DNA from 4 places in the Sutcliffiella sp. FSL R7-0096 genome. Region 1 is predicted to be linked to each of the others. Evidence: riboswitches for the same ligand, from Rfam matches in the RefSeq annotation. Region 1 holds a riboswitch; each other region holds the start of a gene.
What was found. Region 1 has a riboswitch for thiamine pyrophosphate ahead of tenA (thiaminase II). Riboswitches for the same ligand answer to the same signal wherever they lie in the genome.
Positions count from the first base shown of each region.

Region 2: another riboswitch for thiamine pyrophosphate. It lies ahead of thiC (phosphomethylpyrimidine synthase ThiC); the one in region 1 lies ahead of tenA (thiaminase II).
Region 3: another riboswitch for thiamine pyrophosphate. It lies ahead of thiT (energy-coupled thiamine transporter ThiT); the one in region 1 lies ahead of tenA (thiaminase II).
Region 4: another riboswitch for thiamine pyrophosphate. It lies ahead of tenI (thiazole tautomerase TenI); the one in region 1 lies ahead of tenA (thiaminase II).

Region 1 covers NZ_CP152003.1:719,318-723,031, reverse strand. Annotated here, with positions in the region: gene MKY77_RS03860 (DUF2812 domain-containing protein) at 1-428, opposite strand, end outside; gene MKY77_RS03855 (PadR family transcriptional regulator) at 425-754, opposite strand; gene tenA (thiaminase II) at 1,131-1,820, opposite strand; TPP riboswitch at 1,964-2,067, opposite strand; gene MKY77_RS03845 (zinc-dependent alcohol dehydrogenase) at 2,179-3,312, opposite strand; gene MKY77_RS03840 (MBL fold metallo-hydrolase) at 3,337-3,714, opposite strand, start outside.
Region 2 covers NZ_CP152003.1:3,047,970-3,051,683, reverse strand. Annotated here, with positions in the region: gene thiC (phosphomethylpyrimidine synthase ThiC) at 1-1,784, opposite strand, end outside; TPP riboswitch at 1,932-2,046, opposite strand; partial or broken gene MKY77_RS15640 (alpha/beta hydrolase) at 2,615-3,452, opposite strand.
Region 3 covers NZ_CP152003.1:3,942,724-3,946,437, reverse strand. Annotated here, with positions in the region: gene MKY77_RS20295 (DMT family transporter) at 90-1,016, shown strand; gene MKY77_RS20290 (GNAT family N-acetyltransferase) at 1,007-1,531, shown strand; gene MKY77_RS20285 (hypothetical protein) at 1,582-1,764, opposite strand; gene thiT (energy-coupled thiamine transporter ThiT) at 1,930-2,514, opposite strand; TPP riboswitch at 2,679-2,781, opposite strand; rRNA gene MKY77_RS20275 (16S ribosomal RNA) at 3,219-3,714, shown strand, end outside.
Region 4 covers NZ_CP152003.1:1,318,600-1,322,313, reverse strand. Annotated here, with positions in the region: gene thiO (glycine oxidase ThiO) at 1-962, opposite strand, end outside; gene tenI (thiazole tautomerase TenI) at 959-1,573, opposite strand; TPP riboswitch at 1,832-1,938, opposite strand; gene MKY77_RS06765 (energy-coupling factor transporter transmembrane component T) at 1,999-2,793, opposite strand; gene MKY77_RS06760 (ATP-binding cassette domain-containing protein) at 2,774-3,714, opposite strand, start outside.

The DNA.
Region 1 (3,714 bases):
ACATTGCCATTACTTGCGGTATAAGCTGTGGCAAACATGGCCACATTTGCCAGTGTCGCAGCTGTAAAGTAGATGAGTATGGCCATGAATGCGTAAAAGATATAATTATTCCGTTTGATAATGGCATCGCGACTCGTGGACGTGGTCACTTCTGCCTGTGGTCTTTCATTTGCAATCACATACCATTTTCCGCTTTGCGTAACTTTTTCCCAGCCGTCATTGCACATGGTATTGGATAAAGTGGTAGGTTTTATTTTGTCGTAGCCGATTCGGTAGGTGGCATCCTTTGGAGCTCCCTTTTCGAATGTGAAGCACCGTTTGAAGCGGTGAAGTTCTTTCAGGTGATAGCCTTCTTTTGCCTGGTCGCTGAGCCATTGCTCGGTCTTCTGCACATCATAGCTCCATAATGGTCTTATGTTTGTTTTCATTTGAATCCCCCCTCGTACTTCAGTGCGTTTCCGTGAAGCTCCTTCAATCGTGTAATCTCTGCGGTGATCAGCACTTTGCCGCTATCGGTGATTTCGTACACCGTCTTTCGCTCTGCATCCGAGAACACGGTGATGACCCCATCCTTTTGCATTTTTGTCAGTGTTCCGTATATCGTACCAGAGCCCAGACGGATGCGGCTGTTCGAGATTTCTTCTACGTGTTTGATGATGCCATAGCCATGGCGTGGTTCTGTTAATGAGAGCAATATGTAGAAGGCGGTTTCTGTCATGGGTATGTATTTTTTAATGATTTTGGAAAGTTCCAATGTGGTCACCTCTGTTCTTCTTGCTATGTGGCAACGTGATATATGTCACGACGTGAGTATATCACGTTGTGACATAAGTGAGCAAGAGATTTTTTGGGGAAGGGACAGACGAGGTGACCAATTTTGATGGAGTTTCACTTCAAATGTGAAGTGAAAGCTTTTTTGAAATAGAATGCGAAAATGGTTGAGGTTTGACGAATGGTTAGGAGAGCTTTCGTTACGATGCTAAATTTCCGTTTCAACAAACGTTTGTTTAATTTTTGTTATTCTAAGAAAGCACTAGAACATAGACAAAATGCAGGTAATCATCATGATCACCTGCATTTTTCAGCCGGTCAAAGGACCTTTACCGTCCCTAATGTTACTAATCTATTTACTAAACCCTCACCCGATCCAAAGCAACTGGCCACTTTTCCTGGGTATAAGCCATTGTCCAAAATTGGTGTTCTAATTGTGTGCTCGTTATAAAGTGGTCACGCATACGTTGTTTTTCTTCTTCACCCGCTGTTGATGCACAAGCATCAATTTTGTCCATGAACACTTCTGTGATGGAAGTCACTTCCTTGTTTCCATAAAACATGATCCATTCATAGAAAGGGTGATCAGGTGTTGGCTTCACTTCTTGGATGAGCTTTTTCCCAATCTCCCAATATGTCCAAGGGCAAGGGGCAAGGGCAGCAAGGGTTTCGCCTAATGTGCCGTTTGTTGCTGCTTCCATCATATGTCGAGTATAGTGGTGGGCAGTCGGAGCAATTGGGGCTTTTTGCAAATCCTCATAACGTACGCCAGCTACTTCACAAAAGTTATTATGTGGATGCACCTCGGAATTTAACACAAACCCTATTTGTTGCTGGAAAAATGCCATATCTTCTCGGTCTGTGCATTTAGAAACAGCCAGCCCATAAATTCTACAAAAAGTCGATAAATACTCAAAATCTTGTTCTACATAATGAATAAGTGCCTCTTTTGGTACATTACCTTCCCCGATCCCTTTTACAAACGGATGTTCAAAAATCGACTGAAAAATGGGATCTGCCTCTCTTCGTAACTGCTCAGAAAACTTCATGTCGTATTCCTCCTCAAAATTAATTAGGAGAATACCCACCTTTTCCCACAGAAGAACAAAACTTAGTAAAATCGTTATCTTATTTCATAACGAAAAAAGCTCCTCTTCCACGGGAAAGAGGAGCATGAGTATATGTACGTACTAAACTCAATGCGCCACTTTCCTCCGCTGGTATCAACCAGATCAGGTTCAAAGGGTCCGTCGCGTAACGCTCCGTCTCAGCCAATTGGCTCCCCTAGTGGATATTCTATATGAATATATTACAATAGATAGTTATTTATTCCAAGCGTTTTATATTTTGCGGACAGGAACCTTGACCTAAGTTGGTCAAAGGCCCTGCACAATCTAACGGACACAATCAAGGCTTCAAAATTACCTTAATACAGTCATCTTCTTTTTTGTTAAAAATGTCATATCCATGTGCTGCCTCATCCAAGGACATCTTATGTGTAATGATCTTGGTCGGATCAATCTTCCCACTCTTTATCTGATCATACAGATGTGGCATAAAATGACGTGCAGGCGCCTGCCCCATCCTGATATTGATGTTCCGGGTGAAAAACGGCCCTAGCGGGAACATGTTGTACAATCCACCATACACACCAGTAATTTGCAGGGTTCCTCCTTTTCGCACCGCTTTGGTTGCGATCTGGATCGGCCCAAGTGTCCCGCCTTGCAGTTTCATTTTTTGCTCGACCCATTCTAGCGGAGATTTTTTCCCGTCCATCCCCACACAGTCGATGACAACGTCGGCTCCACCTTTGGTCAGTTCCTTGAGGGTTTCGCCCATGTCGTCGTATTTGGTGAAATCGAAGACTTCTGTTTGCATGTGTTGCTTGGAATGCTGGAGCCTATTGCCGATATAATCGACGGCGATGACTCGCTTGGCACCTTGTTGCCAAGCAAATTGCTGGGCCATGAGTCCAACTGGTCCGCAACCTAGGACAATGACCGTGTCTCCCTCCTTCACACCGGCATTCACCACGCTCCAGTAGGCAGTTGGCAGGACGTCCGATAAGAGGAGGAGTGATTCATCCTCAAGCTCACAGTCCTCCGGGATGACGAATGGGGTAAAGTTGCCAAACGGGACGCGCAAGTATTCCGCTTGTCCTCCTGGGTGATTTCCGAATTTCTCGGAATAGCCGAAATAGCCACCGGAGTCATAGTGCGGGTTTGAGTTATCGCATTGACTTTCCAGCTCGTGTTCACAGTAATGGCATCTCCCGCACGCGACGGTAAATGGGATGACAACTCGGTCTCCCTTTTTTACCTTTGTCACGTCTGGTCCCACTTCCTCCACGATCCCCATCGGTTCATGCCCGATGATATAGCCGATTGGTAATGGGAAGTTCCCTTGATACAGATGAAGGTCTGACCCACAGATGGCGGTGGACGTTATCCTGATAATGACGTCTTCCCGGTCCTGGATTTTAGGGGCCTCTACTTTTTTAACCACTACAGTATTTTTTCCTTGGTACGTAACTGCTCTCATGTTGTCCTCCTTGGATGTAGGTGTTTATACGTATTTTCCATAGTCCGGGATAGCTACTGCTTCAAAGTCTTCCACCAGTTTGGCTAGTCCGCTGGCCAGCTCCTCGCCTGCCATGGCCGTTCCATGTCCCGTCACGGCAACACGCGGCTTTAACGCTTCTAGCTTTTTCACCGATTCCCAAGCCGCTTTCCAGTCTGTCGTGAAATATCGTGGCGGTCCGCAGACTTCCTGTTGCTGCACAAGCACTTTATAGAGGGAGTCCTGCCTAACTGTGACAAAGGCATCCCCTGCAATCAGAGTGCGGTCCGTCTCTCGAAAAAGAGCCACATGACCCGGAGAGTGACCTGGCGTTTGAATCCAGCGCCAGCCTTCCATGCCCGGTACGGTCCCATCTGCAGGGAG
Region 2 (3,714 bases), 2.3 Mb from region 1:
TATATGTTACTACCAGATTGCTTAAACTGTTCAGCTTTTTCCTTCATACCTATTTCAATAGCTTCCTTCGTATCAAGTTCTTTTTCTTTTGCAAAATTACGAATATCTTGAGAGATTCTCATACTGCAAAATTTAGGTCCACACATAGAACAGAAATGTGCTGTTTTTGCACCTTCAGCAGGTAAAGTTTCATCATGATATTCGATGGCACGTTCAGGATCTAAAGATAAATTAAACTGATCCCTCCAACGGAATTCAAAACGAGCTTTTGATAAGGCATCATCTCTTTTATGTGCTCCAGGATGTCCTTTTGCCAAATCAGCTGCATGTGCGGCAATTTTATAAGTGACAACCCCTACACGAACATCGTCTCTATTAGGTAAACCTAAATGTTCTTTTGGTGTTACATAACAAAGCATCGCTGTCCCATACCAACCAATCATTGCAGCTCCAATAGCAGATGTAATGTGATCATAACCAGGAGCAATATCAGTCGTAAGAGGTCCAAGTGTGTAGAATGGCGCTTCCTGACACACTTCCAGTTGTTTATCCATATTTTCTTTAATTAGGTGCATCGGTACGTGCCCTGGCCCTTCAATCATCACCTGTACTTCATGCTCCCATGCGATTTTTGTTAGCTCTCCAAGAGTCTCTAATTCTGAAAACTGTGCTTCATCATTCGCATCTGCAATAGACCCAGGACGTAAACCATCCCCTAAAGAGAATGCAACATCATAGGATTTCATGATTTCACAGATTTCTTCAAAGTGAGTGTATAAAAAGTTTTCTTTGTGGTGGTGTAGACACCATTGTGCCATGATAGACCCACCGCGAGATACAATACCTGTTAAACGTTTAGCTGTTAACGGGACATATCGCAAAAGAACACCAGCATGAATGGTGAAGTAATCAACACCTTGCTCTGCTTGTTCAATTAAGGTATCACGGTAAACCTCCCAGTTAAGATCTTCAGCAACACCATTTACTTTTTCAAGTGCTTGATAAATTGGAACAGTGCCTACAGGAACCGATGAGTTACGAATAATCCATTCCCTTGTTGTGTGGATATTTTTACCGGTTGATAAATCCATAATATTATCAGCACCCCAGCGTGTTGCCCAGGTCATTTTTTCAACCTCTTCTTCGATAGAAGATGAAACAGCAGAATTGCCAATATTAGCATTTATTTTCACATGAAAGTTACGGCCAATTATCATGGGCTCTGATTCTGGATGGTTGATATTAGAAGGAATAATCGCTCGACCTTTTGCAATTTCTTCACGTACGAATTCAGGTTTCATATTTTCTCTAATTGCGATAAATTCCATTTCAGGCGTGATAATTCCTTTTCTAGCATAATGAAATTGTGTAACATTTTTCCCTTTTTTGGCCCGTAACGGTTTCCGCTTTAAACCAGGAAACACGTTATGATTAGTGCGAGGGTCGTTTTCATCTTTATAACCATTATCCTCAGGCTTGATTTCACGACCATCATATTCCTCAACATCGCCACGTTCTTGAATCCATGAACTACGAAGGGCAGGAAGACCTTTAGTAATATCGACAGAAAAATCAGGGTCTGTATAAGGTCCGCTAGTGTCATACACACGTACAGGAGGATTTTCCTCTTCTCCAAATGTAACGGTTGTCGGGCTTAACTCGATTTCACGCATTGGAACTTTAATGTCAGATCTAGAGCCTGTTACATATACTTTTTTGCTACCTGAAAAATTAGACATGATGGAAATACTTTGTTCGTTTAATGAAGATGTTGACTTTGACATAATAAATCTCTCCTTTTTTGAATTCAAGGACTAGATATAGAACACAACAAGAGGAAAGCTTATAAAAGCTAATGAAGTACATAAAAAAGCCGGTGTCCAATAAATGGTTGGACCCGGCTAATATGTATACAGAAGTAGTAGTAATATTAATGACGCTTCTAACTTCCCCACGCTGGTATGAACCAGATCAGGTCCCAAGAGTCAAGAAACTTCAACGTGTTTCTCTCTCAGCCCAACTTTTTGGACTCCCCTAGTTATTATTATTCGATTTGATATTAGTATACAGGTGACTTCGTAAAAATAAAAGGAATATTTAAAAAATGGGTCGGAAGGATGAGAGTGGGAGAAGTTGCCCTTTAGAGTAGTTTCAATATTGATGCAGTTAAACATTTTACTCCGATAGGGAAGATATTTTTAAAGAGAAATCTGGTAAAAGTATCGTAATCGGAGGGTTTAATAGAGTGCCCTTTTGAATTTCAGGTGATATTTACTAAAAACGATTTTCAGTAATCGGTCGCATACGGAGTAGTCGAGGGTTATCATAGCAGTCCTCTTTCTCTGTAAATAGCTCAATTTAAGAGTATACAGAGACACATCTTTTATTCCGTTTATAAGGGCGCAATTGTGAAGTAAAGGAAGCCCAAATTCTCGTTTATAACACTGAGAAATTAGGCTTTTAATAGGGATATCTATAACATTGTAAATCCATTTTCCTGAAGCTCCCCAAAATTATTTATCTATCCTTTTAACTTTTTAAATTAAAAAGGTTTATTAAAATTAGTGAAAAACAGTACAAAAAAAAGCAGCCGTCATACTTATCGAATTATTCTTTATTGCGAACTAAGCTCTACAACTGAATTTATTATTTGAGGCCAGTCTTCACTATGAATCTCATGCCCTGATCCATCAAGAGTTAATAATTCAGCATGAGGGATGGCTTTCGCAAGAGCAAGCCCGTGCTCATATGGCAGAGCTGGATCTTCTGTACCATGAATAATAAGCACAGGTACGCTGATCTCACCCATTCTATCGAAATACACGTCTCCGCCTTGCAACATGGCATGATTAAATCTGCTCGGTAGCTGTTTGGCGCGATTCGCCTCTCTTTCTGCGAGTTTATATATTCTTTCCTGTTCATAAGGTTTGGAACCGACTATTCCATCCATCCGCAAGATAGGAAATGGCCGCCTCCCGATTTGCCCAATCTATGGAAGCACTCTTCGCATGGTGATCCAGTATGCTCTGATCCATTGGAGGCAGCTTTTCCATTTCAGTCCCGAACACACTTGATGCCATTAGTGTAAGCGTAAATACGCGGTCCGGATATCTCAAAGCAAGAATCTGTCCGATCAGACCGCCTAGGGACATACCAACGATATGTGCCTGCTCTATGGAATAAGCGTCTAGGACACCTGCTGCATCGTCAGCCATGTCCGTTATTGTATAGTTGGAGGTACCCGGCTCATAAATGGTCGATCGTCCCACATCCCGATGATCGTACCGAATAACAAATCTCCCCTGATCAGCGAGACGGAGACAGAAGTCTCTATCCCACCAGTCTAATGAAGACATTGCTCCCATGATCAAAAGCACAGCAGGGTCATTAGAGTTTCCAAAACTTTCTGTACATATATCCACTTTATTTATTTTCAGTATCTGTTCTCTCATGTTTTTACCCCCGAATTATTTATTATCTAATCGCCGGTACTATGGCGCAGATCAATAACCTCTTTCTGGAGCATGATTGGCCTGCCCCTTTAATTATCGCAGTCGAACCCACTTGATAATCATGACGAGGCCTCCTTTTAAATGTTGTTATATAGAAAGGGAATCATTCCTATATTAATCACTATAACATGGGGTCATTTCCTTTTCTACCAGAATTTTCTTGCGCTTTTTCTCATATACTTCTATACAACTATTCCTTTTA
Region 3 (3,714 bases), 1.7 Mb from region 1:
ATTTAATAACAAATGGTTAGAGAATTATAACAATATTCTGTACAATTAGAAAGTATAAACTTAAATGGAAATGGTTTGGGTGAAAGTGTATGAATAAATGGTTTAATCCTTATGTGGCTCTCGCGGTGGGAGTAATAACTGTTTCCGCCTCAGCCATATTTGTCAAACTGGCGGAAGCACCAGCCGGAGTGGTGGCCTTCTATCGGTTACTATTTTCTGTGTTATTTTTACTTCCCGTTTTTCTATATAAATATGTAGGGGAATTAAAGCGAATTAGAGGAAGGGACTGGCTTTTTTCTGTTCTTGCCGGAGTATTTTTGGCATTTCATTTTATTTTATGGTTTGAATCCTTGAACTATACCAGTGTGGCTAGTTCAACTGTACTTGTCACGCTACAGCCACTGTTCGCCTTTATAGGGACATACCTGTTTTTCCAGGAAAGGCTCAGTAAAAAAGCGATTACCAGTGGAATCATCGCAATTCTCGGAAGTGTTGTGATCAGCTGGGGAGATTTTAGAATAAGTGGAATGGCTCTTTTCGGAGATATCCTTGCGCTAGTGGCATGTGCGCTGGTTACAGCTTATCTTCTATTTGGGCAGGATGTCAGAAAAAGATTATCGTTGGTTACCTATACATTCATTGTCTATGGGTTCAGCACTGTTACATTGTTTCTCTATGTGCTGTTTACAGGTGATTCATTCACAGGCTATTCTGCATCAGATTGGGGATGGTTCATCCTGCTTGCCATCTTCCCCACACTGTTGGGACATTCTTTATTCAACTGGGCAGTCCGGTATATCAGTACCAATGTTATATCCATGAGTATTCTCTTTGAGCCAATTGGTGCTGCTATTCTTGCATACTATGTTTTAAATGAATCGGTAACATGGACTCAATTCTTGGGAGGATTCCTAGTAATGTTAAGTGTAGGTTATTTTCTAAGAGAGAATAGGAAGACAAATCACAACAAAGTGTTAACATCGGAGAGAAAAGAGGAGGAGAGGAAATGGATGTAAGATTGGCGATTCCAGGCGATGAATGTGCAATTGCCGAGGTTCATGTTGAAAGTTGGAAAACAACCTATCAGGGTATTGTTGATGAAAACTATTTACAGTCCTTATCCAAGAGCAGCCGGGAAGAGATGTGGAAAGGGGTTATTGAGCGGGGGTTCAACGAGAGTTGTTTATTTGTTGCATTAATTGATGGGAAAGTTGTAGGCTTTGCCAGCGGGGGACCTGAGCGTACGAAGAAATACGGCATAGACACTGAGTTGTATGCCATCTATTTGCTTAAAGAGAACCAGGGAAGAGGAATAGGAAAAAAACTGATTCAAGAAGTAGCAAGCTTCTTAATGGAAAAAGACCATTTCTCCATGCTTGTATGGGTTCTAACAGAAAACCCTTGTAAACATTTCTATCTTTCCTTCTGTCCCGAAGAACTAGATACTGAACAGATTAAAATTGGTGAAAACAGTTATGAGGAAACGGCATACGTTTGGAAAGACTTGCGGAAGCTTATAAGAGAAGGGTAAAAAGCCGACATTGTCGGCTTTTAGTGTAATTAGCTTTAATTATGTAAAGTTTAACTTAACCGAGTGGCCATAATAGCAAAAAAAAGCGCAAGTGAAAAACTCATAATCACGTTCTCTCCACGTACTTTCTCTTCTGATTCGCTTATTCGCACCGCCTCAAAGTAAGCAAATAAAAACAATACGATTGAAGTTAGCAAAGCTATCAAAAACGCTGTGTATTTTAAGAGATACATATCTTTTCCCCCTGCTCCATCAGTTATTCCATTATATGAAGGAAGCAAACGGAACATTCTAGTAATTTTTATATCATCTCTTTTAAAAGCTCAGGCTCCATCAATCCAACAATTAATATGTATTTGTAGAAAAGCAAATAGAAAAAGCTGATCTAATTGATCAGCTTAGGCAATGGACTTATTGAATCTAAAAATACGGGGAACTGTCTTGATTAACAATACTGTGACTACGGTGGTAACAACAAAGCTCGGTAACATATATGAACCATTGTAAATTAAAGAATAAAGCCACACTGGCTGTCCTTCCGGAGCAAAGTGACCAAAGAAGATCATGCCTGCCACGAAGTGAGCGGAGAACCGGAGTAGACATGCAAGGAATATCGCAATTGTTACGAATAAAGTTAACTTCTTTAAGTTGTCTTCCTTAGAGGAATTCACAACTTGTTTTGCCACAACACCAGCAAATCCTAGTACGACAAAAGCTACAATATAATCTAAGAAAATCTGTACAGGATCCACTCCATAAAAGTTACCTGTTACTATTTGTAATAACCCAAGGACAAAGCCTGAAAGGATACCACCTTTTAATCCCCATCGAAACGCCATGATAAATATTGGTACCATTGAAATTGCTATAGAGCCACCTTGTGGCCATATTTGGGATAATGCTCCAGATAATAAATCTAGCATATAAGCCAAGGCACTAAAAATGGCAACCTCGACAAGAAACAACGTATTATTTTTCTTCATAATACTCCTCCTTAGAATAACGGTTCTGACATTAAGTTGTTGGTAAGCAGTCTAAATGGGCTGTAACATCATGCTCATTTATCCGCTATTTCATCAATTTACAGAACCATGAAAATAAAAAAAGCAATAAAGGAGGGCTCCTTTATTGCTTAGATAACGTTAAGAAATAAAATGTGCCACATCCCTACGATAGTATTAACTAACAGGTTCAAAGGGTCAGAACATAATAGTTCACTCTCAGCCATAGTGGCCCCCCTCGTGGAATTATTTAATTATTACTTATCATCATACATAACCTACTAGAAAACGACAAGCTTTTTCCATTTGTCGAATTATCTCATTTGTAGAGTAAAGTTATTAGATGATATGTTTCTTCTATAAAGTATTATTAGATGACAACACTAACATGAAATTTTTTTCAGAAAAAGTATTGCAATATAGTTGTGAGGGTGGTATATTTAATCTCGTCGCTTCGAGCAGGCGATATTAATATAGCAACAAAGCACTTGAAAAATAATCAAAAAACAGCTTGACTTTAAACGAACAAGTTGTTATGATTAGGAAGTCGCTTTTGAGCGAAATTTGTAAGAAAATGATCTTTGAAAACTAAACAAAACAACAGCGTCATAACGTTAATCCTACGGGATTAACAAAATGATTTAAGTAACACAAGCTAGCAAATTTTGAGCAAAAGCTCAGACTCTTTATTGGAGAGTTTGATCCTGGCTCAGGACGAACGCTGGCGGCGTGCCTAATACATGCAAGTCGAGCGGACCTTTTAAAAGCTTGCTTTTGAAAGGTCAGCGGCGGACGGGTGAGTAACACGTGGGCAACCTGCCTGTAAGACTGGGATAACTTCGGGAAACCGGAGCTAATACCGGATAATATAAGGAACCTCCTGGTTCTTTATTGAAAGATGGTTTCGGCTATCACTTACAGATGGGCCCGCGGCGCATTAGCTAGTTGGTGAGGTAACGGCTCACCAAGGCGACGATGCGTAGCCGACCTGAGAGGGTGATCGGCCACACTGGGACTGAGACACGGCCCAGACTCCTACGGGAGGCAGCAGTAGGGAATCTTCCACAATGGACGAAAGTCTGATGGAGCAACGCCGCGTGAGCGATGAAGGCCTTCGGGTCGTAAAGCTCTGTTGTTAGGGAAGAACAAGTGCGAGAGTAACTGCTCGCACCTTGACGGTAC
Region 4 (3,714 bases), 600 kb from region 1:
TGCTGTCCCAGATAAGGAAGACCATCCCCCGTCTGAGGACGTATCCCCGACCAAAATCTTTCAAAAGTAGCATACTTTACGGACGGAAGCACTCTGGCAGCCTCCTCCATTAACTGAAAGAGCCCCCCTACCGAAACATTCTCGGAATACGTGTCAGGGACCATCGTGGCCCCGATAACCAACCTGTTTCCACTTTTCGGTACAAGATAACATTTTTCTGTAAAAATCGTACTTGACAGCAATGGTCGGTCTGTGATGACTGAGAAGCACTCCCCCTTTACCGGATAGGCAGGAATTGTCACTCCGCAACCATCCAGCAACCTTTTACTCCAAGCTCCTGCTGCAATGACCACATTTCCCCCATGAAACCTTCCGATGCTAGTTTCTACACCTCTAACGCTACGTCCATCCAAAATTAACGAGTACACCTCAACATACTCTTTCACTTCCGCTCCAAGGTTGACTGCCGATTTTGCAAATGCATCGGTAAGTCGTTCAGGATTGACATGGCCATCCATTGGAATATCCATAGCCCCCAACAGAGCATCCGAAAGTTGCCCCTCCCTTTCTGCTACTTGTTCCGGATCAAGCCATTCTGCCCGTTCCCCTAGCTTTTGTTGAAAGTCAATCGTGTTTTTTAGGTGCTGTGCCTCTCCCTCATTCATTGCAAGCTTCAGCATCCCTTTCTGCACAAGCTCCATATCGATTCCCGAGTGCTCTTTCAATTCGTATTGAAGAGAAGGAAACATGGCCCTGCTTTCCTTTGCAATATCAAAAAGTGCTCCTTCTTCCGTCACTTCCACTTGTGCTCCAAGCATGCCGGCTGCTGCACTCGATGCCTTACCCGCCAACTTCTCCCTTTCCAAAAGCAATACACTTTTTCCATCACGTGCAAGGTAGTATGCTATGGAACAGCCATTGACACCACCACCGATAATAATTACATCATAGCTTTTATTCATCCAATCTCCTCCTTCTCGGCAAACAAAGCTGCTTGAAAGGTTTTAGCTGCATGAACTTTATCTTCTGCATCCATAATCCCGGACATGACCGCGATCCCTCCAGCCCCGGAAGCCCTTAGCTCCTGAAGTTTGTCAGGAGTTATTCCGCCTATGCCAATAACGGGAATCTTCAATGACCTAGTTAATCTTCTAAACTCCATCAGGCCTTTAGGTATCAACCCCTCCTTGGATGAGGTCGAATAGATATGGCCATATAGGATAAAATCAGCCCCGTCCATTTCTGCCTGTATTGCCTCTTCGTAACTATGTACCGACTTACCAACCCTTAATTCAGGGAAATTTCTGCGAATCTCGAAAACTTCAAGACTATGATAGGCCAGTTGAACTCCTCCGACATTGAGCACATGAGCTACATCGACACGGTCGTTTATGATGATTTTCCCTGGCCGAACCCCAGATCTAATCAGTTCATCAACTAGTTCATAGACCTCATTTGCACTACGGTGTTTTTCTCTTATATGGATGAAATCCACTGATCCATGGACTTCACTCAAGATGGCAACAAGCTCTTCCTTCGTTTTTTTACCATCTGTAATAAGATGTAATTGCAAAGATCCTCACCCTTTTTGTTAATTCAGATTCCCATGTAGATTGTAGTGCAAGGTGTGAGACTCCTAAGGGAGATAGCGGTAGCTTGAGACCCCTGAAGCGTTGTGAGGAGGCTCCAGCACCGCCCCTAGGAAAGCGAACACCTGGAACGGAAATCTACAGGAGTTTGATAGACCATTTCAAACTCAAAACAATGCAAAAAACCCACTCTTTAACGTAAGAGTGGGTTTCATCTATGTGTGGTATGTATAGCCAACAGTGATAGAACATTTCCACTTCCCTACGCTAGTACAAACTAGATCAGGTTCAAAGGGTCTGGAAATTACTCTTTCCATCTCAGTCACTATTGACTCCCCCAGTGTTACGAGTTATTCAATTGATGGCTTCAGTATAGCACACAATTTCTTATTTTCAAAAGAAATGCATACTATCCGCTGTATCTGACATCTGTTACCGGTACATAGGGTATCTTTATGCCAAGATAAAGGGACAAAGCAATCATCAACAGGATTAAAAGCACGAACCACAGATCCTTCCGGGAGTAGCCAAGCTCGTAATAAAAGGTACGATTCTTTTGATTACTGAAACGCTTCGCTTCCATGGCCACTGCAATTCGGTGCGCTCTTCTGATACTCTGGGAAAGTAAAGGGATGCTGTAAAAATACACCTTTTTCAGCAAGCTACCCTTCTGCTCTACTCCCCTAACAATCAGCGCCTTCCTTAAGGTGAGAAATTCCTCTAGAATTAACGGCAATAGACGGATACCCGCCATAAAGCTATAAGCAAATTTCGGCGGTAGCTTCCATTGCTGCATCAAGGAATAAAATAAATATACCGGCTGGGTCGTCAAGGCGAAAATCAACCCACAAAAAGCAAATGCAAGTGACCGTAAACCTAAATGAACTCCCCGATAGAAACTCTCCTCCGATACATTTATTAGGCCGAATTGTAACCAGGTGGTATCTCCCTTTCCAAACAGAACCATGGAGACAGCCGATGTAAAAAATAAAAAGCCAAACGGAATCAATAAAAGAAGCTTCAGCTTATATGTTTGCCCCGTCATTAAAAGGTAAACTAACAATAGTATTCCGGTTAAGTTCAGCATCACATTGATATTATGAATGAACAGAACACCTATAAAGAGGAGGACCATCCCTGATAGTTTAAAGCTCGGATTAATATCATGCATCCATGATTTATTTTTATAAAGCTCCAACTGCATCCTTTTCTCCCCTGCCTCTTAATCTCTCATTACTCCTCATATCGATAAGTTGCCCATCTTTTACCGTCCAAATGGTATCCGAAAACTCAGATACGATGTGCTCATCATGAGTGACCATCAAAATAGCGACGCCTGCTTCCCTTAACCCTTCCAACCATTCCAGCATGGCAAACGTGTTTCTGCTGTCCTGGCCGAATGTCGGTTCATCCAACAAAAGGATACTCGGCTGGTGTATGACAGCTGCCGCTACGCTCAACCTGTTTTTTTGGCCAACGGATAGTTGGTATGGATGCTGATAACGAACGTGGTCCAACTGGAAACGTCTCAGCATTTCTTCTACTTTTTCCAAAACCAAAGCTTCATTCATCTTCTTCAGGCGCAGTGTATAGGCAACTTCCGCTTCCACAGATTTAGTAACAAATTGGAATTCGGGATTTTGGAAAACGAAGGTGATCAGGTCAGTGGGGATACGTTTGACCTTTTCCCCATTAATTTCTAGGGTGCCTTCTGTCTTTAACAGCTTCATTAACGATTCGAGCAATGTGCTTTTCCCTGCCCCATTTTCCCCTACCACGGAAATCCATTCCCCCTTACGAACTTCCGCTTCCTCTACATAAATCTTTTTCTCTTTGCCACGAAAGCCTGAAAGACCGTCCACTTTTAACACCGTTTCAGCTTCCACGTTAAGCATGGAGAAGTGCTCTCTAGTTTTCAAATAATTCTCCCAAGCACCTGGATACCATATGCCATATTCGTTTAAAAGCGAAAGCGAGGTGCGAAAAACATCTTGCGTCTTACCATCAACAATAATATTTCCAGCCTCATCCAACGCGATGATCCTTTCCACGAAGCCGAGTAGCTGCTCCACTTTATGCTCCACGATGATAACTGTTTTATCATCTGCCACTTTCTTAATGGTGT